DNA from 3 places in the Ruminococcus sp. 5_1_39BFAA genome. Region 3 is predicted to be linked to each of the others. Evidence: predicted binding sites of a transcription regulator. Region 3 holds the regulator's gene; each other region holds the start of a gene.
The links. The regulator HrcA, encoded in region 3, represses chaperone genes, less so after heat shock. The targets are predictions, from matches to a motif close to TGTTAGCACTCNNNNNNNNNGAGTGCTAACA.
Positions count from the first base shown of each region.

Region 1 (7,486 bases), on a different contig from region 3:
CGGCTGATGAACAGGAGGCTTTTGAAACTCTGAAGCTTCTTGCGGGGAAGGCTCATCAGGTATATACCGGAGTTACGATCCTTGTGCGAAACGGGGAGAAATGGGAACCCCATAGCTTCAGCGAATGTACGGACGTAGAGTTTTACCCGGTATCCGATAATGAGATCCTGGATTACGTCAAAACAGGAGAGCCTATGGATAAGGCGGGGAGCTACGGTATTCAGGGAAGATTTGGAGTTTACGTAAAGGGAATCAGAGGAGACTATAATAACGTTGTGGGACTTCCTTTAGGAAGATTGTTTTATGAGATGAAGAAACTTGGGATTGATATGAGAGGTATGGAAAAATGATAAAAGCCTGCATTTTTGACCTGGATGGTACATTGGCATATACATTGGATTCCATGGCTTGTGTTGCCAATGAAGTAATGGAAAAATATTCCCTTAAAACGCTGCCGGTGGAGAATTTTAAATATTACTGCGGAAATGGAGCTGACCGGCTGATAGAACGGTGTCTGAGGGATGCCGGAGATGAGGGGCTGATTCATTATGAGGAGGCGAGGAGGATATACAGGGAACTGTTTGACAGAGATCCGCTCTATAAGGTAAGCCATTATCCCGGGATGCCGGAGACGATCAGGGAACTGAGAAGACAGGGCGTGAAGCTTGCCGTCTGCTCGAATAAGCCTCATTTGGCGGCTGTTAAAGTCATCTCAGAGATGTTCGGAGATGGTGAGTTTGATATTGTGATCGGGCAAAGTGATTCCATGCGGAAAAAGCCTGCTCCGGATGAACCTCTGAAAGCAGCGGAGGAAATGGGAGTAAAGCCGGAGGAATGTATGTATTTCGGGGATACCGGCACGGATATGCAGACCGGAAGGGCTGCAGGCATGTATACGGTCGGCGTTTTGTGGGGCTATCGTGACCGCGCTGAGCTGATGGAAAACGGTGCGCAGGCTTTGCTGGAAAAACCGGAAGAGATTTTAAAGCTTTATGGAGAAAGAAAAAATGATTAAGCTGGTTGCAAGTGATTTGGACGGCACCTTGCTGCTGAACGGAGCCCAGGAGCTGCCGGAGGATATTTTCCCTCTGATACGCAGGCTGAAAGAAATGGGTATTTTGTTTGTGGCAGCAAGCGGAAGACAGTATAATAATATAAAACGGCTGTTTCAGCCTGTGGCATCGGATATTGCCTTTATCTGCGAAAATGGCGCTTTGGCTGTCCAGAACGAAAAATTTTTATATGAGGATTTCCTGGATAGAGATCTGATGCTGGATATTATCCGGGCGGCAGATGAAACAGAAGGATTTGAATTCTCATGCTCGACAAAAGAATTTCATTATATTATGCCAAAAACAGAGCATTTTAAAAATCTTCTTCTGAATGTGGTAAAGGTAGATTGCAAAGTGGTGAAAAGTGTGAGTGAGATCACGGAGCCTTGCGTCAAGATGGCGGTTTATGAAAAAGACGGTGTGACAGACGAGGCAATCCGCTATTGGAAGGAGCGATTTGGAAAACGCTGCCGTGTCGTGACATCAGGCTTTGCATGGATCGATTTTATTCCGTTTGGAATTAGTAAGGCGAAGGGCATTCGGAAATTTCAGGAAATGCTTCAGGTTTCCCCGGATGAGTGCCTGGCTTTCGGGGATGAATATAATGATATCGAAATGCTGCAGTCGGTAAAATACGGTTACGCCATGGCACATGCAAAAGAAGGAGTGCGGGCACAGGCACATTATGAAACAAAGCGGGTGCAGGAAGTGTTGGAAAAGCTGATCGCAGCCGGAGGAAAAATGGAGGAGGTAATTTAATATGTATACGGAAGAGTGTATTCGTGTGTTTTTGGAAAAACAGGAGCAGCTTTTTGATGAACCGGTAGCGGAAACCTATGAGGAGGCGGAAGCCTTTCTGGAGGACTGTATGGCTGTCGTGGTAGATTCCATAAAAGAAGTAAAGGAGTATCTTTCCGGAATGGGTGCTGATGTAGAGGGGATGAGTGAGGATGAACTGAAGGAGGCAAGTGAGGTATTTTCGCTTTCCGATGGCACTTATTTAATCGTAGAAGGTTGAGGCAAATTCAAATTACATGAACAAAAACGAGTTTGATATAATAGGACTGAGCAAAATAACAAGAAACAAATATGAAAAATAACTTGTGAAAGTATTTAGAATATGTTACAGTAATGTTACAATTCAAACTTGACAGGGGAATGTAAAGGAGGATGGCATATGAAGCCTAAGAAAATCTTATCAATGGTCATGACATTTCTCATGGTTCTTTCACTGTTACCGTCTTTTGTATTCGCAGCAGAAGCACCGGCAGGGGAGCTGGGCGGCAAGCTGAAGATCAAAGGAACGGCGGCTGTGGGAAGTGTCCTGAGTGCAGATTATACGAAGGTGACACCGGAAGGGCTTACAGATGATTATGTAAGTATTACATGGTCCAGAATGGTCGGTGACCAGGTTACAGAGGTAAGTAAAGAAAAGACTTACACGTTGGTAGACGAAGACCTGGGAAATAAGATCCAAATGAAGATCACAGGTGTGACAGAGCTTGGTGTAACCGGCGAGATGAAAGCAAATACGGTTGCGATCGCAGCTACACCGGAGGAAGCGCCGGCAGAGACTACGGAAGAAAAAAACGATGAGGGAGCCGAAACAGGTTATGTGGAGGAACCTACAGTCGATGAGATCCCTGGAGGAGAAGAGGATGTGCTTCTGTTAGATCCGCCTGCAGAGGAGTTAGGAGAGATACCGGAAGCAGTGGATGAACAGGGCGTACCGGCTGATCAGGCAGAGGTTATGCAGCCTGCTGAGAATACGCAGGAAGAGTATATTCCGGAAACAGCAGATGATGACAGTGTTGACAGCAGCGTTCTTGATATTGGAACAGAAGAAACTCTCGTTGTTCCGGAAGGTGGAGAGCCTGCAGAAACACCGGATGCCGCAGTAGAGCCTTTGACTTATGAGGCTGTGGCAGTTGTGGACAATGAGAATGGCGTGATGGATTTCGGTACTCTTGAAGAAGGTTATACCGAAGTTCCGGCAGAACAGTATGTAACCATTAAGAATACTGGTACTGGAACACTGAACTTTAACGGAATCGCGCCAGAGCATTTTATGGCGCAGGATATTATGGCACCGTTGGGCGCAGGAGAGTCCGTTACGTTGTGGATCGTCCCGAGAGAAGGAATCGCGGCAGGGATTTACCAGGATCCCATTACCTATACCACAGAGGAAGGGATAAGCGTATCTTTTGATGCTGCTGTTACCGTAAATGCGCCTCAGGCACAGGATAATGGAACAGATACAGTAGTCACAGACCCAGCAGTCACAGACCCAGCAGATCCGGTTGTGACAGACCCAGCAAATCCAGCAGATCCGGTTGTGACAGACCCAGCAAATCCAGCAGATCCGGTTGTGACAGATACACCAGATCCAGCAGACCCGAGCGTGACAGATACGCCAGATCCTGCGAACCCGGTTGTGACAGATACACCAGATCCAGCAGACCCGAGCGTGACAGATACGCCAGATCCTGCGGAGCCAGTTGTAACAGGTACTCCGGACCCTGCAGATCCGGATGTGACGGTCACTCCGGAACCAACTGTGATACCTGAACCGCCAAAAGCAAACGTACAGGCCACAGAGGGATTGACAGACGGTGCTCTTACCTTTGACACGATCAAACAGGGGCAGCAGGCACCAGCGGCAAAGACGGTTAAGCTGTTTAACAGCGGTGATAAGGATGTCGTGCTCCAGCCGGTAAGCAACAATTTCCAGATCACTGCAGCAGAGGGCAGCTTTGAATTAAAAGCCAACTCAGCTCTCACTCTGAATGTGGCTCCTGCAAAAGCAGAGGCTGGAACTTATGATGAAACCATTACTTTAAAGGAAGCTGATACAGAAAATGTTCTGCTCACCTTTAGCGTAAAATATACAATTGCTGATGCCGATAACCCGAATCTTTCCGCATCAGCAGCACCAGTTTTTGAAAGTATGGAAGAGGGTTACGCACAGGCTCCGGCAGCCCAGACGGTGACTCTTACTAATACAGGCAACATTCCTCTCACAGAACTTTCTGTTGAGGCTGGCGGACAGGAATTTAACGTAAGTGCTCTTTCCGCAGCAACGGTAGATGTAAACGGCACAGTAACCTTTAATGTGGCTCCGATCGTGGGTCTGAAGGAAGGTACACATGTCCAGAGTATTACAGTAAAAAGCAAGGAAGCACAGCCTGTAACTGTGACCGCAACCTTTACGGTAACAGCAGCAGCCGTGAAGCTTACAGGAGTAAATAAACCCGGTGATATCAATCTGGCGAACGGTGTGGAGAAATCTGCAGCAGGTTTAAAGCTTCCCTCCAGTGTTACCATTAATACCAATAAAGGAAGCATGAATGCTTCTGTGACCTGGGATGTAAAGGGTTGCGCTTATAACCAGAAAAGTACGGACGCACAGAAGTTTTCTGTAAAAGGTACTATTGCTCTCCCGAATGGAGTTACAAATCCAGACGGACTTAATCTGATCACCTCAGTAAATGTAGTTGTAAGCCGTGCTCCCAAGATCGCGGATGCGGCAAATAACAGCATTACAGGTATCAGCGCTGACGGTGCTTATACGACGGAAACAAAGATTACCTTCACCGCAGTCGGAGCAGGTATGGACAATACAAGCCCTATTAAGGGAGATACCAGATACCTTCCGTTGTATTGGGAAGTCCTGGAAGCAAGAAGCTGGGACAGCGCTCCATATTCCGCAACATTCCGTATGGGCAAGAACGGCAGTTATACACTGACTGTTACCTATAACCAGCAGAAGTTTGACGGAAGCAACTGGGCAAGTACCGGAACACAGGACACCAAGCAGGTAAGCTTTTCTGTATCTGCAGCCGGAAATGTAACGGTTACACCGGCAGCAAATAAGGCAGATGCAAATCAGAAGAAAGCAGTTCAGACAGGCGATGATACACCAATCATGACCTTTGTTATCATCCTTGTGGTGGCAGTGGTATTGATTGCCGGAATTCTTGTTTACCGCAAGAAAAAAAGATGAGCTGTAGAGTGGAGCTATCATAGGAAAATCAAGAGGAAGCCTTAAATGGCTTCCTCTTTTTATAAAAATTATTTTGTTAGCACTCGAATAAAATGAGTGCTAAATTTCTCTTGACTTTTCTTGTGAATCGTATTACTATATATTTCAGAATTTAAGTAGCTGGTCACGTGTGAGAAGGAAAGCGGCAAACACACGGGCTGATACAAATAAAATCAAATCATAAAGGAGAGTGAGCTGCATGGCTGAAAAGCATGGTAGTTTGTCAATTAACAGCGAGAATATTTTTCCGATCATTAAGAAATGGTTGTATTCTGACCATGACATTTTTGTAAGAGAGATGGTTTCCAATGGTTGTGATGCGATCACAAAATTAAAGAAACTGGATGTAATGGGAGAATACACCCTGCCGGATGATTATAAGGCAAAGGTAGAGGTTATCGTAAATCCAGAAGAAAAGACCTTGAAATTTATTGATACCGGTATTGGTATGACTGCTGATGAGGTGGAGGAGTATATCACCCAGATCGCATTCTCCGGTGCTACCGAGTTCCTGGAGAAATATAAGGACAAAACAACGGATGATCAGATCATCGGTCATTTTGGACTTGGATTTTATTCTGCATTTATGGTAGCAGATGAGGTTCATATCGATACACTTTCCTATAAAGAAGGTGCTGCTCCTGTACATTGGACCTGTGACGGCGGTACAGAGTACGATATGCAGGATGGTAATAAGACGACAGTTGGTACGGAGATCACCCTTTTCCTCAATGAAGACAGCGTGGAGTTTTCCAATGAGTACAGAATGAGAGAGGTCATTGAGAAATACTGTTCCTTCATGCCTGTAAACATTTATCTTTCCAAGGAAAATGCAGAACAGGAATATGAGACCATTGAGGAATCCGAGCTTCGTGAGGATGATGTGGTAGTTGAGCATATCCATGAAGAAGCAAAAACTGAGGAAAAAGAAAATGAAAACGGAGAAAAAGAAATCGTTGAGATTTCTCCGGCTAAGGATAAGGTTAAGATCAACAAACGTCCTGTATCCTTAAGTACGCCTGCTCCGCTGTGGATGAAGCATCCAAACGACTGCACAGATGAAGAATATAAAGAGTTTTACCGCAAAGTCTTTATGGACTACAAGGAACCGTTATTCTGGATCCATTTGAATATGGATTATCCATTTAACCTGAAAGGTATCCTGTACTTCCCGAAGATTAATACAGAATATGATTCTATTGAAGGAACCATCAAGCTGTACAACAATCAGGTGTTTATTGCAGATAATATTAAGGAAGTGATTCCGGAATTTCTGCTTCTGTTAAAAGGTGTGATCGACTGCCCTGATCTGCCGTTGAATGTTTCCAGATCAGCGCTGCAGAACGATGGCTTTGTGCAGAAGATTTCCGAATATATTACAAAGAAGGTTGCTGACAAGCTTACCGGTATGTGTAAGACAGATCGAGAAGCCTATGAGAAATATTGGGATGATATCAGTCCGTTTATTAAGTATGGCTGTATCAAGGATACAAAGTTTGCAGATAAGATGAATGACTATATTCTTTTTAAGAATATTGATGGAAAATATCTTACCCTGAAGGATTGTATCGAGGAAAACAAGAAGCCGGAGGACACTGCTGAGGAAGCAGAAAAGACTGAGGGTGAAGAGAACAAAGATACAGATGCTTCCGATGATAAAAAAGAGCCGGAGAAGACAACTATTTTCTATGTGACCGATGAAGTGCAGCAGGGGCAGTACATCAATATGTTCCGTGAAGCAGGAAAAGATGCGGTTATCATGAAGCATAATATTGACACCCCATTTATTTCACATCTGGAGCAGAAGGATGAGCATATCCAGTTCAAGAGAATTGATGCAGACCTGACTGAGGAGCTTCGTGAGGACAGTGAAGCTGACGAGGAGATGGGAAAAACACTCACAGAGCTTTTTAGAACCAGCCTGAAAAACGACAAGCTGGAGGTTCGTGTTGAGAAGTTGAAAAATGAGAAGGTGGCTGCTATGATGACACTTTCCGAGGAGAGCCGCCGTATGCAGGAAATGATGAAAATGTACAATATGTACGGTATGGATCCTGGAATGTTCGGAGGACAGGAAACACTGGTGCTCAATGCAAAACATCCGCTGGTTCAGTTTGTGGCAGACAATAAAGAGGATTCCAAAGCTCCTCTCATCTGTGAGCAGCTTTACGACCTGGCAATGCTGAGCCATAAGCAGCTTTCGCCGGAAGAGATGACACGTTTTGTGCAGAGAAGCAATGAAATTCTTATGATGCTTACTAAATAAATAGTCAAATATATGGTACAGGGGCCAATTGCCCCTGTATTTTTGCGTATTGACAAAGCTGTTGGTGCGTACATATTCTATTGGCTGTGGACGGCGCTGAGATACTAACAGTTCGAGGCGAGCTCT
Region 1 covers NZ_CAXSVO010000012.1:99,843-107,328, forward strand. Annotated here, with positions in the region: gene ACESZH_RS13815 (nucleoside triphosphate pyrophosphatase) at 1-350, shown strand, start outside; gene ACESZH_RS13820 (HAD family hydrolase) at 347-1,015, shown strand; gene ACESZH_RS13825 (HAD family hydrolase) at 1,008-1,811, shown strand; gene ACESZH_RS13830 (glyoxalase) at 1,813-2,070, shown strand; gene ACESZH_RS13835 (hypothetical protein) at 2,230-5,055, shown strand; gene htpG (molecular chaperone HtpG) at 5,294-7,360, shown strand.
Region 1: a site for HrcA is predicted at 5,130-5,160, ahead of htpG (molecular chaperone HtpG). Genes of this name have one in related genera too.

Region 2 (7,486 bases), on a different contig from region 3:
GGCAGACAGCACCAGGGCAGCCCTTAATCTGGTACTGTCTGAGAGCGGGACTGCCCTTGCGGAGTATATGAAAGCAGAGTACGGAATTCCTTACGAAATGATCTGCCCTGCAGGAAATTACGGTCTGCATCAGCTTGAAAATATATTACAGAAAAGGTTCCAGGTATCTGTGCCCTGTCCTGAGACTGTCCTTACAGGGAAAAAGGATGAGCATACGGATGTGATCGTGATCGGAGAGGCATTGTTTGCACAGGCGGTGAGCAGGATGTTTCGAAATGATCTGGGCTATGAGCGCGCTGCGGCAGTGTGCTGTGAAACGTTCTTTTCAGCAGGAAAACTGCGGGAGCGATTTCCGCAAGTGCGGTTTGCGGATTTTGAGGAACTGAAAAAAATGTTATTCCATTTACCAGAGCAAAGCGTTGTTGCGGGGGATGTGTTTTTCAGACGTTTTGCCAGTGAACAGGTAAAGTTTGTGGAGATACCGAACCACGGCTTAAGCGGAAACCTGTTTGCTTCTCTTCCCTGGGTAGGGGAATTTGGTATTTTGAATATAAAAAAACAACTAAAGGAGAAGTAAACATGAGAAAGATGAATCAGTGGAAAAAATGTATGGCAATGCTTATGGCTTCTGCTATGCTGGTGACAGGCGGAAGTACCTTCGTGTGGGCCGGGGACAGCAGCGCGGAGACTGCAGGAGAGGAATCCGGCAGTGGTACACATACCATTACCGATGCCAATGGAAATCCGGTGGAGATTCCGGAAACCATTAATTCCGTAGCAGCGATCTCCTGGCCGTGGCCTGCTATGGTCTTTGCCGTATCCGGTGATGCAAGCTCTATTAAGAGTATGCCTGCCGGTGCGCTGGAATCCTACAACAACTGTATTTTTAAAACACTGGCACCTGGTCTTGAGAATGTAAATACCGATTATCTTGGCAGCGATAAGACGCTCAATTACGAAGAGTTGGCAAAAATACAGCCGGATATCATGCTGATGTATGAATCTGAGATTGAGAAGATGGGTGAGCAGCTCGAAAAGGTTGGGGTAACCCCGGTACTTGTAAATTACGGGAAATTACAGGATGTACAGGACAGTATGCGCGTGCTTGGTGAGATTTACCACACAGAGGAGCGCGCAGAATCCATGATCAAACTCCATAAGGATGCCATCGCTGCTGTAGAAAGCAAGCAGGAGGAGTTTCCGGCAAAGGAGGACCAGACAAGAGTTCTCTATCTGTATGGAGTAGAAGGCGACGGAACATACCGGATTTACGCAGGAACATCTCTGGGACAGGATTATCTGAATATGGTAGGCGGCGTGAACGTTGCGGAAGAACTGGAAATAACACAGACAACTGTCAATATGGAGCAGATACTGGAATGGAATCCGGATGTGATCCTGTTAAGCAATTTTGATGATTTTATGCCTGAGGATTTTGCGGAAGGCAATTTTGGCGGCAATGACTGGAGCAGCATTGAGGCGATCAAGAATGGCAGGGTTTATAAGGTTCCCATGGGGATTTACCGCTGGGATCCGCCGTGTGCAGAGTCCCATATCATGCTTGAGTGGATGGCACAGCTTTGCAATCCGGAGATTTTCAGTGAATTTGATATCCGTGGTGATCTGAAAGACTTCTATAAAACCTATTTTGACCACGACCTGACAGAAGAAGAGATGGATCAGATTTTGTATTCCAAGTCCAATGTGGGCCTGAACTGCTAGGAAGGAGTGCGTTATGCAAAAGCGGATCAAGGCCGGCCTGAAATGGTGGATTCTTTGTTTTCTGCTGCTTGCTGTGGTGTGGGGAGCGCTTTTCTTCGGGCGATATATGGTCAGCCCGAAGGAAGTGCTGCACATTTTATGGAATGGGCTGCGCGGTGTGGCACAGGAGGGGATCGAAGTCTCCGTGGTGTTGGAAATCCGTTTGCCCAGAGTCTTAAAGCTATGGCGCTGTCTATGGCGGGAGGCCTTTTGACTGTATTTCTCACATATATGCTGGCAAAGATCAGCGGTCAGAGCACTACCATTTCGCTGATCCTGGCAGGAATGATCATGTCATCCATGATGAATGCCCTGATCTCTCTGGCAAAATATACGGCAGATCCCTACTCAAAGCTTCCTGCCATCACGTATTGGCTGCTGGGGAGTTTTGCCAATTCCACCTACGGAACTCTGCGTCTTGTAGCGTTGCCAATGATCGTGTCGATCATCGTGATCATGCTTCTCCGGTGGAAATTGAATATCCTTTCCATGGGAGATGAGGAGGCAATGACTATGGGCGTGAATCCGGTACGGGTACGCCTGATCATTATCATGGCATGTACCGTTTTGACAGCCTGCAGTGTAATGGCTACCGGAATCATCGGCTGGGTAGGTCTGGTAATTCCTCATATCAGCAGGATTCTTATGGGTGCTGATCACAAAAACCTGATTCCTGCTTCGGCGATCATAGGCGGAGTATTCATGGTAGCAGTGGATATAATAGCCAGGTCCGTAATGGCAGCGGAAATCCCCATTGGAATTTTGACAGCATTAATCGGAGCGCCGTTCTTTGCCGTACTGTTTCGGAGAATAGGAGGAAACACCCGATGATCACAGTAGAGAAGGGATGCTTTGGATATAAGAAAAATGAGCCGATTTTACAGGATATTACTTTTTCTCTGGAATCAGGAAGGGTGATGTCCATTCTGGGGCCTAACGGAATCGGAAAAACTACGTTGTTAAAATGTCTGATGGGAATTTTTAAATGGGATTCAGGAAGGACAATTCTGGATGGAAAAGTGCTGAATTCCACGCTGGACAGCAAAAAGATCGGCTATGTTCCCCAGGCACATCCTGTCGCCTTTTCTTACTCCGTACAGGAGCTGGTGACCATGGGAAGGGCAAAGTATGTACGGATGTTTGGTGTGCCATCCAGGGAAGATAAAAATCAGGCAATGATCGCCATGAAAGAGGTGGGAATTGCGGATATTGCGCTAAAATCCTGCAACCAGTTAAGCGGTGGACAACTGCAGCTTGCTTTTATTGCCAGGGCGCTTGCGGCAGAGCCGGAGGTTCTGATCATGGATGAACCGGAGTCCCATCTTGATTTTAAGAATCAGTTTTTGATCTTAAATTTGATCGAAAAACTTGTAAAGGAGAAAGGGATTTCCTGCATCTTAAATACCCATTACCCGGAACATGCCCTGCGCATTTCAGACAAGACGCTGCTGATGGGAACGCAGAAATATCTATTTGGAAACACAGAGGAAATTATCACACAGGAACATATGCGAGAGTTTTTCGGAATTGACTCCAGGATTATTGATCTGGAGGACGGCCCTTGCCGCAGCAAGGCATTTGTGATTACAGGCTGCCCGGAAAACTGACGGTATAAAGAAGTACAGCATCGCTGCAAAACAGGGAGTTGACAGTATGTCAATGTCTGGAAGCAGCGGTGCTTTCTTTATTCCGCTTTTTGAAGTATAATAGAATGGAAAAACGGCGATATTGCATGAGGAGAAGCATATGAAGTTCCAGGGGAAAATAGCAGTTTGGTTTTGGGCGATCATCATTGTGGCGAATGGCATGCTGATATATGATATCATTTTTTCAGGTGACAATCTGGCAGCAGGGCTGGTGGGTGGCGTCATATTCAACGTTGTTTTCCTGCCTATGGTGATAAGAAACTATGTCTTTGTGAGTGAAGATGTTGTCAAAGTATATTTTGGCATTTTGAAGGATTCTGTACAGATCAGGGACATTGTGGAGGTCTATGCCACACATAACCCCATAGCCTCAAGTGCGGCTTCCCTTGACCGGATCGTGATAAAAGGCAGAAGAAATGAGCTGATGTGTTCTGTCAGGGAGAAGGAAAAATTGTTTGAGGAATTAAAAAAGAGAAATGCGGAAATTCTTTTTCGGTGACTGTGAATAAGAATGCTGAGAAGAAAAATTTCAGAAAATTAGCACTCGACTCTTGACAGTGCTAACAAAAAGTATTATCATTCAGAATGAACAAGATAACAAAGCTTTGGTATTCCCGCAGCAGTTATGTGGAATGCTTTTTATAAAGGAGGAAAGCCTATGAATATCAGCAAATTTACGCAGAAATCAATTCAGGCGGTCCAAAATCTGGAAAAGGTTGCATATGAATACGGCAACCAGGAGATCGAGCAGGAGCATCTGCTTTATTCCCTTCTGACACAGGAGGACAGCCTGATCCTCAAGCTTATTGAGAAGATGGAGATTAATAAAGAATATTTTATTGACACAGTAAAAAAGGCACTGGATGCCAAAGTAAAGGTATCCGGAGGGGAGCTGCGTTTCGGGCAGTATTTAAATAAAGCCCTGGTAAATGCAGAGGATGAGGCAAAAGCCATGGGAGACGAATACGTATCCGTGGAGCATCTGTTTCTTGCCCTGCTGAAATACGCAAGCCCCAGTATGGATAAAATCTGGAAGGAATTCGGTATTACCCGTGAACGCTTCCTGCAGGCGCTTTCTACAGTGAGAGGCAACCAGCGGGTGGTGAGCGATAATCCCGAGGCGACCTACGATACCCTGAATAAATATGGAGAGGATCTGGTGGAAAAAGCCCGTAACCAGAAGCTTGACCCGGTTATTGGACGTGACAGCGAGATCCGAAATGTGGTACGCATCCTTTCCCGAAAGACAAAGAATAATCCCGTCCTGATCGGTGAGCCAGGCGTAGGAAAAACCGCAGTGGTGGAAGGGCTTGCACAGCGGATCGTGGCAGGAGATGTGCCGGAGGCACTGAAGGAAAAGAAGATTTTTGCCCTGGACATGGGCGCGCTTGTGGCTGGCGCCAAGTACAGAGGCGAGTTTGAGGAACGTTTGAAAGCAGTTCTGGAAGAGGTAAAAAAGAGTGAAGGAAAGATCATTCTCTTTATCGATGAGCTGCACCTGATCGTGGGGGCCGGAAAGACAGACGGCGCTATGGATGCGGGAAATATGCTAAAACCAATGCTTGCCAGAGGAGAGCTGCACTGTATCGGTGCCACTACCCTGGACGAATACCGCCAGTATATCGAAAAGGATGCTGCACTGGAGCGGCGTTTCCAGCCCGTTATGGTAGATGAGCCGACTGTGGAGGACACCATTTCCATCCTCAGAGGACTGAAGGAGAGATACGAGGTTTTCCATGGCGTAAAGATCACAGACAGCGCACTTGTGGCAGCGGCAACGCTTTCCCATCGCTATATCACAGACCGTTTCCTGCCGGACAAAGCCATTGACCTGGTGGATGAAGCCTGTGCACTGATCAAGACAGAGCTGGATTCCATGCCTACAGAGCTTGATGAGCAGCGGCGAAAGATCATGCAGTTGGAAATTGAGGAATCCGCGCTGAAGAAAGAAACGGATAATTTAAGCCGGGAGCGTCTGGCAGACATCCAAAAAGAGCTTGCGGATCTTCGGGATGAATTTAACACCAGCAAAGCACAGTGGGATAACGAAAAGCATTCTGTGGAAAAGCTTCAGAAGCTGCGTGAGCAGATCGAGGATGTAAATAAGCAGATACAGAAAGCCCAGCAGAACTATGATCTGGAAAAGGCGGCAGAGCTTCAGTACGGAGAGCTTCCGAAGCTGATGCAGACTCTGGAGATCGAGGAGCGGAATGCAAAGGAAAATGACCGCCGCCTTGTACATGAGGCAGTGACGGACGAGGAGATTGCCAGGATCATTTCCCGCTGGACCGGAATCCCGGTAACAAAGCTGACGGAAGGCGAGAGAGCGAAGCTTCTTGGTCTGGAGGATCAGCTTCATAAACGCGTGGTCGGGCAGGACGAGGGCGTGCGCCGTGTGACAGACGCCATTCTCCGTTCAAAAGCCGGAATCAAGGACCCCACAAAGCCCATCGGTTCATTCCTGTTCCTTGGACCAACCGGTGTCGGCAAGACAGAGCTGGCGAAAACCCTTGCGGAAACACTGTTTGACGATGAGCAGAATATGGTCCGTATTGATATGAGTGAGTACATGGAGAAATACTCCGTATCAAGACTGATCGGAGCGCCTCCGGGATATGTGGGATATGAGGAGGGTGGACAGCTTACGGAGGCAGTGCGGAGAAAACCGTACAGTGTTGTGCTTTTCGATGAGATTGAAAAAGCCCATCCGGATGTGTTTAATGTATTGCTGCAGGTGCTGGACGACGGACGGATCACGGATTCCCAGGGACGTACCGTGGACTTTAAAAATACGATTCTCATTATGACCTCCAATATCGGCTCCACCTATCTTCTGGAAGGGATCGATGAAAACGGAGAGATCAAACCGGAGGCGGAAAAGGAGGTTATGAATGAACTTCAGGCTCACTTCCGTCCGGAGTTTTTGAACCGTCTTGATGAGACAATTATGTTTAAACCGTTGACAAAGAGCAACATCGGAAGCATAATAGACCTGATGGTGAAGGATTTGAACCGCCGTCTCTCTGATCAGGAGCTTTCTCTGGAGCTTACCGAGGCTGCCAGGGCGGATGTAATCGAGAACGGATATGATCCGGTATACGGCGCAAGGCCGCTGAAGCGTTATCTGCAGAAATATGTGGAGACTCTGGCAGCTAAGAAAATCCTTTCCGGAGATGTTCACACGGGCAGCACTCTGGTGCTTGATGTAGAGAACAGAGAATACATTGTCAGAGTAAAGGAGAATCTATGATACCAAAGGACCCGGTCATCCTGTTAAGCTATGTGAATACACAGCTTCGCGATTACTACGAATCCCTGGAGGCGCTTTGCACCTGCAGAGGCATGAAGAAAAGCGAGCTTGTGGAAAAACTGGATTCCATAGACTACCATTATGATGAGCAGACAAACCAGTTTATATAGGAAATGATGGCGTTGCCGGAAAAGATTTATAAGAACCTGCATCTGAGGAATGATATGTTCCCCGGATGCAGTTTTTTTATTTATAGAATTAATTTAGCCGGACAAATTAAAATTCGAAGGTATTCCAATAAAATTTATAAAAATGAAATCTAAAAATTTTGTGAAATAACCAAATTTCACTTGATTATTTTGTGCATATGTATATTATATAAAGTTAGCTGACTAACTAAAAGATTGAGGACCAATGGAGGTGAGAAGGTTGTTTTCAGATAAAGAGGAAATGAGCGAAAAAAGTATGCAGGAGCTTCTTGTGCAAATTAGTCACCGGTATGCGGCAAAATGCTTTTCTATGATCAAGGAGCTTGGGCTGTATCCGGGGCAGATTCCCATCCTGGCTATTTTGCGGAAAAGAGATGGGTACAGCCAGAAAGAGATCGTAAAGCTTCTGGGGGTAAAGCCGCCTACAGTCACGGTGAGTATCCAGCGGCTGGAAAAATCAGGACTGCTTTACAGGACGCAGGATGAAAATGACCAGCGAATCATTCGAATCTACCTGACTGAAAAGGGGCGTGACACCATACAGAAGGGAATGAGCTATATGGAACAGCTTGAACAGTCGGTATTCGGCAATTTTTCAGAAACAGAGCTCTGCCTGATGA
Region 2 covers NZ_CAXSVO010000003.1:262,877-270,362, reverse strand. Annotated here, with positions in the region: gene ACESZH_RS06230 (nitrogenase component 1) at 1-577, shown strand, start outside; gene ACESZH_RS06225 (ABC transporter substrate-binding protein) at 580-1,722, shown strand; gene ACESZH_RS06220 (hypothetical protein) at 1,736-1,975, shown strand; gene ACESZH_RS06215 (FecCD family ABC transporter permease) at 1,861-2,592, shown strand; gene ACESZH_RS06210 (ABC transporter ATP-binding protein) at 2,589-3,368, shown strand; gene ACESZH_RS06205 (PH domain-containing protein) at 3,508-3,906, shown strand; gene clpB (ATP-dependent chaperone ClpB) at 4,066-6,657, shown strand; gene ACESZH_RS06195 (DUF4250 domain-containing protein) at 6,654-6,827, shown strand; gene ACESZH_RS06190 (MarR family winged helix-turn-helix transcriptional regulator) at 7,087-7,486, shown strand, end outside.
Region 2: a site for HrcA is predicted at 3,943-3,973, ahead of clpB (ATP-dependent chaperone ClpB). Genes of this name have one in related genera too.

Region 3 (7,486 bases):
ATGTCGGAGCGAAAGGACGTGATCATCGTGTCCTCTGTATCCTGCATCTATGGCTTGGGTTCACCGAAGGAATTCCAGGATATGATGATCTCCCTGCGGCCGGGAATGGAGAAGGACCGGGATGAGGTTATCCGGCAGCTTATTGACATTCAGTACACCCGAAATGAAATGGATTTCCACAGAAGTACCTTCCGTGTGCGGGGAGATACGCTGGAGATATATCCTGCCAACTATACGGACTGCGCTGTGCGGGTGGAGTTTTTCGGAGACGAAATAGATAGGCTCACAGAGATTGATGTGCTTACCGGCGAGATCAAATGTGAGGTTTCACATGTGGGCATATTTCCGGCATCCCATTATGTTGTGCCGATGGACCAGATACTCCGCGCAGCAGGGGCCATTGAGGAAGAGTTAAAGGAGCGCGTGGAATATTTTAAAAGTGAGGACAAGCTTCTGGAGGCACAGAGGATTTCGGAGCGGACTAATTTTGACATTGAGATGATGAAGGAAACAGGATTCTGCTCCGGCATTGAGAATTATTCCAGGCATCTGGCCGGGTTGGAGCCGGGGCAGCCGCCGTATACGCTGCTTGATTATTTCGGAGATGATTTCCTTTTGATCATAGACGAGTCCCATAAGACGGTACCTCAGGTGGGCGGCATGTACGCCGGGGACCAGAGCAGAAAGCAGACGCTGGTAGATTACGGCTTCCGTCTTCCTTCGGCAAAAGATAACCGTCCATTAAGCTTTGAGGAGTTTGAAAAAAAGCTGGATCAGGTACTCTTTGTTTCCGCCACACCGGGTGAATATGAGCATGACCATGAGCTTCTGCGTGCGGAGCAGATCATCCGTCCTACCGGGCTACTTGATCCAAAAGTGGAGGTGCGTCCGGTAGAAGGGCAGATTGACGATTTAGTGGGCGAAGTAAATAAAGAGGTGGAGAAGAAACATAAGATTCTCATTACCACCCTCACAAAGAGAATGGCAGAGGATCTGACAGAATATATGAAGGACATCGGCATTCGTGTGCGGTACCTTCACTCAGACATTGATACGCTGGAACGTGCGGAAATCATCCGCGATATGCGGTTGGATGTATTTGATGTGCTGGTGGGTATCAATCTGCTTCGTGAAGGTCTGGATATCCCGGAGATTACGCTGGTGGCGATTCTGGATGCAGATAAAGAAGGCTTTTTGCGTTCGGAGACATCCCTGATCCAGACTATTGGTCGTGCGGCCAGAAACAGTGAGGGGCATGTCATTATGTACGCCGACAATATGACAGATTCCATGAGAAATGCGATTGATGAGACAAACAGGCGCCGCGCCATTCAGGAAGCATATAATAAGGAACATGGAATTACTCCTACCACCATCAAAAAAGCAGTGCGTGACCTGATCGCTGTGTCCAAGGCAGTTGCGGAGACTGAGATCAAGCTGAAAAAAGATCCGGAATCCATGGACAAAAAGGAGCTTACAAAACTGATTTCACAGGTGGAAAAGCAGATGCGCGCTGCCGCTGCAGATCTGAATTTCGAGCAGGCAGCCGAGCTGCGAGACAAGATGATAGAATTAAAGAAGAATCTTGCGGAATTAGAAGAATAAATATAGTGTGTAAAAAAGTACAGGTTTTCCGAGACGGTGGATTAAAAAAGCGGAAGAGAGCCTGTACTTTTTAATCTGGAACTCCTTTTTTGGTAAAAACATGAAAATTTCACAGAAAAAAATTGTAAATAATATTGACAAATCCATGGAAGAGGTGTATCTTAACATCATAAATGTTAGCACTCCAATAAAATGAGTGCTAACAAAAGGAATTCTAAAAGAAAGGAGCAGACATTTCATGGATGAAGTATTAGATGAGCGCAAAAGGAAAATATTAAAAGCAATCATCAAAACTTATATGGAGACAGGTGAGCCGGTTGGTTCCAGGACGATTTCCAAGTATCCGGATTTAAATGTCAGCTCAGCAACCATCCGAAACGAAATGTCCGACCTGACGGACATGGGCTACATTGTGCAGCCTCACACTTCGGCTGGAAGAATTCCGTCTGATAAAGGCTATCGCCTTTATGTGGATGAGCTTACCAGGGAAAAGGAAGCGGAAATCGCAGAGATCCGCGACATGATGATTGAGAAAACGGATAAAATGGAAAAGGTATTAAAGCAGGTTGCGAAAGTGCTTGCAGCCAATACGAATTATGCTACCATGGTCACCGTTCCTCAGTACAGCGGAAGCCGCCTGAAGTTCATTCAGCTTTCACGGGTCAGCCCTCAGCAGCTTATAGCGGTGGTTGTCTGTGAAGGCAACGTTGTCCGTAACCAGATTATCAATCTTGATGAGGAAATGGACGACCAGACAATCCTGAAATTGAATCTTCTTCTGAATACCAACTTAAATGGCATTCCCATTCAGGATATCAATCTTGGCATGATCGCCAGACTGAAGGAACAGGCGGGAATCCACAGCGGTGTGGTTGCGACGGTTCTGGACGCTGTTGCGGCAACCATTCAGGTGGATGAGGAAGATATGGAAGTATATACGTCAGGTACTACTAACATTTTCAAGTATCCTGAGCTTGCAGACAAAACAAGAGCCAGCGAGCTGATTTCCACTTTTGAGGAAAAGAAGGAACTTTTAAACATGGTACGCGAGGAAATGGCGGACTCAGGAAATACCGGGATCCAGGTCTACATTGGAGATGAAGTTCCAGTGCGTACTATGAAGGACTGCAGTGTGGTTACCGCTACCTACGAATTGGGAGAGGGAATGCACGGAACTATCGGAATCATTGGTCCAAAGAGAATGGATTATGAGAATGTGGTAGACAGTTTGAAGAAATTAAAGGTCCAGCTTGATGAAATTGTAAATAAGAAAACATAGAAAGGCGGTAGAAAGCGTGTCAGAAGAAACAAAAAAAGAACCTGAAGTGCAGGAGGAGGCAGTTGATATTCCGGTATCTGACGGACAGGATGACGAGGCAGCGAATACGGCCGACACAATGAAGGAACCGGTTCAGGAAGAATGCTCTGAGGAAAATGCGGCAGAAAGTGCCGAAGAGTCTGAAAAGGATTCCGAAGAAGATTCAGCTAAGGCACCAGAGGGAAAATCAAAAACATCCTTCTTTGGCAAAAAGAAAAAAGAAAAAGACAAATTTGAACAGCAGATTGAAGAGCTTACGGATAGGCTGAAAAGAAGCATGGCAGAATTCGATAATTTCCGTAAACGTACGGAGAAAGAAAAAGCCAGCATGTATATCATTGGCGCTAAGGATATTGTAGAGAAGATCCTTCCTGTTGTGGACAGCTTTGAGAGAGGGCTTGCACAGGCACCGGAGGAAGACGCATTTGCCGACGGCATGAAGATGATCTACAAACAGCTTATGACCGCACTGGATGAGATGGGTGTGAAACCGATCGAAGCAGTGGGAAAAGAGTTCGACCCGAACTTACACAATGCAGTTATGCATGTGGATGATGAAGAGGCAGGCGATAATGTAATCGTGGAGGAATTCCAGAAGGGTTACACCTACAAAGATTTCGTAGTCCGCCACAGCATGGTGAAGGTTGCGAATTGACCGAAAGTAACTTAACGAGGCCGACCGAAGGGAGAGGCGAGTTTAGTGAATCGGACTTCCGAAGAATCATCTAAAATATATCACAGGTTTTATTAATATAGGAGGAAATTTATCATGGGAAAAATTATTGGTATTGACTTAGGTACTACAAACAGTTGTGTGGCAGTTATGGAGGGCGGACAGCCCACCGTTATCGCAAATACAGAAGGCTCCAGAACAACACCGTCTGTTGTCGCTTTCACAAAGACAGGAGAGCGTCTGGTAGGTGAGCCTGCAAAACGTCAGGCAGTTACAAACGCAGACAAAACCATCTCCTCCATTAAACGTGAGATGGGATCTGACTACCGCGTAAAGATTGACGACAAAAAATACTCTCCGCAGGAAATCTCCGCAATGATCCTGCAGAAGCTGAAAAAAGACGCAGAAGGATATCTTGGCGAGTCCGTTACAGAGGCTGTTATCACAGTTCCTGCATACTTCAATGATGCTCAGCGTCAGGCTACCAAGGATGCCGGAAAGATTGCTGGACTTGATGTAAAACGTATCATCAACGAGCCTACCGCAGCGGCCCTTGCATACGGCCTTGACAATGAAAAAGAGCAGAAGATCATGGTATACGACCTTGGCGGTGGTACCTTCGATGTTTCCATTATTGAAATTGGTGACGGCGTTATCGAGGTTCTGGCTACTGCCGGAAACAACCGTCTGGGCGGCGATGACTTTGACCAGAGAATTACAGACTACATGCTTTCTGAGTTCAAGAGAACAGAAGGCGTTGACTTAAGCAATGACAAGATGGCGCTTCAGAGATTAAAAGAAGCAGCAGAGAAAGCAAAGAAAGAGCTTTCCTCCGCAACCACCACAAACATCAACCTGCCATTCATCACTGCTACTGCTGAGGGACCGAAGCACTTTGACATGAACCTTACCAGAGCAAAGTTCGATGAGCTGACACATGACCTGGTAGAGAAAACAGCAGAGCCGGTTCGCCGTGCGCTGTCCGATGCAGGACTGACTGCTTCCGAGCTGGGCCAGGTACTTCTGGTAGGTGGTTCCACACGTATCCCGGCTGTACAGGATAAGGTAAGACAGCTTACAGGCAAAGAGCCGAGCAAATCCCTGAATCCGGATGAGTGCGTTGCACTTGGCGCTTCCGTACAGGGCGGCAAGCTTTCCGGCGAGGCTGGCGCAGGCGATATCCTTCTTCTGGATGTTACTCCGCTGTCTCTGTCCATCGAGACAATGGGCGGTATTGCAACCCGTCTGATCGAGAGAAATACAACTATTCCGACTAAGAAGAGCCAGATCTTCTCCACAGCAGCAGACAATCAGACAGCCGTTGATATCAACGTAGTACAGGGTGAGCGTCAGTTTGCAAGAGACAACAAGTCTCTGGGACAGTTCCGTCTGGATGGAATCCCGCCAGCACGTCGTGGCGTTCCGCAGATTGAGGTTACCTTCGATATCGACGCAAACGGTATTGTAAATGTATCCGCAAAAGATCTTGGAACAGGAAAAGAACAGCACATCACCATCACTGCAGGTTCTAACATGTCCGATGCTGAGATTGACAAGGCTGTAAAAGAAGCTGCTGAGTTTGAGGCACAGGATAAGAAACGTAAAGAAGCAATCGACACCAAGAACAACGCTGACTCCATGGTATTCCAGGTTGAGAACGCACTGAAGGAAGCCGGAGATAAGCTGGATGCTGGTGATAAGGCTGCCGTAGAGGGTGACCTGAACGCATTAAAAGACCTTCTTGCAAAATACACAAATGCAGAAGACCTCACTGATTCCCAGGTTGCTGAGATCAAAGCAGCACAGGAAAAGATGATGGAGAGCGCACAGAAGCTTTTCGCAAAGATGTATGAAGCACAGAATCCGCAGGGCGGCGCAGGCCAGGCTGGCCCGGACCCGAACATGGGAGGAAATGAAGCAGGCTACGGAGATGATGTGGTAGATGCTGATTATAAAGAGGTATAAAGCTGATCTTTAAAATGTGAAACTCAGGATTTCCGGCCGTCAAAGACATGACGGCTGGAAGTCTTACTATTAACATAAAAAGATAGGAATCATAATCATGGCTGATAAAAGAGATTACTATGAAGTCCTGGGCGTTCCCAAGAACGCCGACGATGCTGCGCTGAAAAAAGCATATCGCCAGTTAGCCAAAAAATACCACCCGGACGTAAATCCAGGCGATAAAGAAGCAGAGGCGAAATTTAAGGAAGCTACAGAGGCTTACGGTGTTTTAAGCGACCCTGAGAAGAGAAAACAGTATGACCAGTTCGGTCATGCGGCCTTTGAAAATGGCGGGGGCGGAGCCGGCGGCTTCGGCGGTTTTGACTTTTCCGGTGCCGACATGGGAGACATTTTCGGAGACCTGTTCGGCGATTTATTTGGCGGCGGAAGCCGCAGACGTCCTAATAATGCTCCCTCCAAAGGGGCTAATCTTCGCGCGCGCATAAATATTACCTTTGAGGAGGCTGTTTTCGGCTGCGAAAAAGAGCTGGAGATCACCCTGAAGGACGAGTGCAGCACTTGTCACGGAACCGGGGCAAAACCTGGAACTTCTCCTGTTACCTGTCCGAAGTGCAACGGCGAAGGCCAGATCGTGTACACACAGCAGTCTATGTTTGGCATGGTGCGTAATGTGCAGACCTGCCCTGATTGTTATGGAACCGGAAAGATCATTAAGGATAAATGTACGAGCTGCCGGGGAACCGGATATACCTCCAGCAGAAAGAAAATCCAGGTATCTGTTCCGGCAGGTATTGATAACGGACAGAGTATACGGATCAGGGAAAAAGGAGAGCCGGGCACAAACGGCGGACCAAGAGGCGATCTGCTGGTAGAGGTAAATGTTGCACGCCATCCTATTTTCCAGAGACAGGATATGAATATTTATTCCACAGCACCTCTTACCTTTGCTCAGGCAGCATTGGGCGGTGAGGTACGCATCAGCACTGTTGACGGTGAGGTTGCATACGAAGTGAAGCCTGGCACCCAGACCGATACCAGAATCCGCCTGAAAGGAAAAGGCGTTCCTTCCCTTCGAAATAAAAATATCAGAGGCGACCATTATGTGACCCTGGTGGTACAGGTTCCAACCGGATTAAATGAGGAGGCAAAGGAAGCACTCCGCCGGTTTGATGAGGCCTGCGGCAACCGTCCGTCTGAGAGCGGAAAGGGAGAAAACGGAGAAAAAACCGAGAAAAAGAAAAAAAGCTTTATGGATAAGCTGAAGGAAACCTTCGAGGAATAGGCTGCAAAAGAAAAAAAAGAATATAAGAAAAGAGGAGATATCCTCTTTTCTTTTTTTGCTTCTTATTGTATATTAGAGAATAGTGGCAAACTGCAGGAAAAAACAGTGATGATTCAATGACACAGAGAGGGAACAGATGAGCGCAGGGATCGTACTTCAACAGATGATGATAATTTTTATATTGATTTTGACAGGCTATGCTGCCTGCAGGAAAAATATCATTCCTGCAGGAGTATCGAAAGGTATTTCTGCATTGGTGGTCAATATCTGCAATCCGGCAATTCTGATCCGAAGCGTTTTTACTGTGGATGACACGGTGACAAATGAGAAGATTCTTTTGGCTGTGCTTGCGGGCGCTGTCATGTACTGCATCCTTCTGGCTGTATCATGGATTTTTCCAAGATGTTTAAAAGTGGAAGAAAAATGGAAAAATCACTATGCAATGATGTGCCTTTTCGGAAATACCGGATTTATAGGAATCCCTTTGACTGCAGCAGTTCTGGGAGACCAGGCGGTGATTTACGTGGCTGTGGTAAACACGTATTTTAACCTGATCTTTTATACATACGGAATCCACCTTGCGGACAAGGAAAACAGCCATTTTTCATGGAAGAACTTCCTTAATATGGGAAACCTTTCTATA
Region 3 covers NZ_CAXSVO010000014.1:66,439-73,924, forward strand. Annotated here, with positions in the region: gene uvrB (excinuclease ABC subunit UvrB) at 1-1,605, shown strand, start outside; gene hrcA (heat-inducible transcriptional repressor HrcA) at 1,844-2,884, shown strand; gene grpE (nucleotide exchange factor GrpE) at 2,901-3,578, shown strand; gene dnaK (molecular chaperone DnaK) at 3,693-5,561, shown strand; gene dnaJ (molecular chaperone DnaJ) at 5,659-6,843, shown strand; gene ACESZH_RS14855 (AEC family transporter) at 6,980-7,486, shown strand, end outside.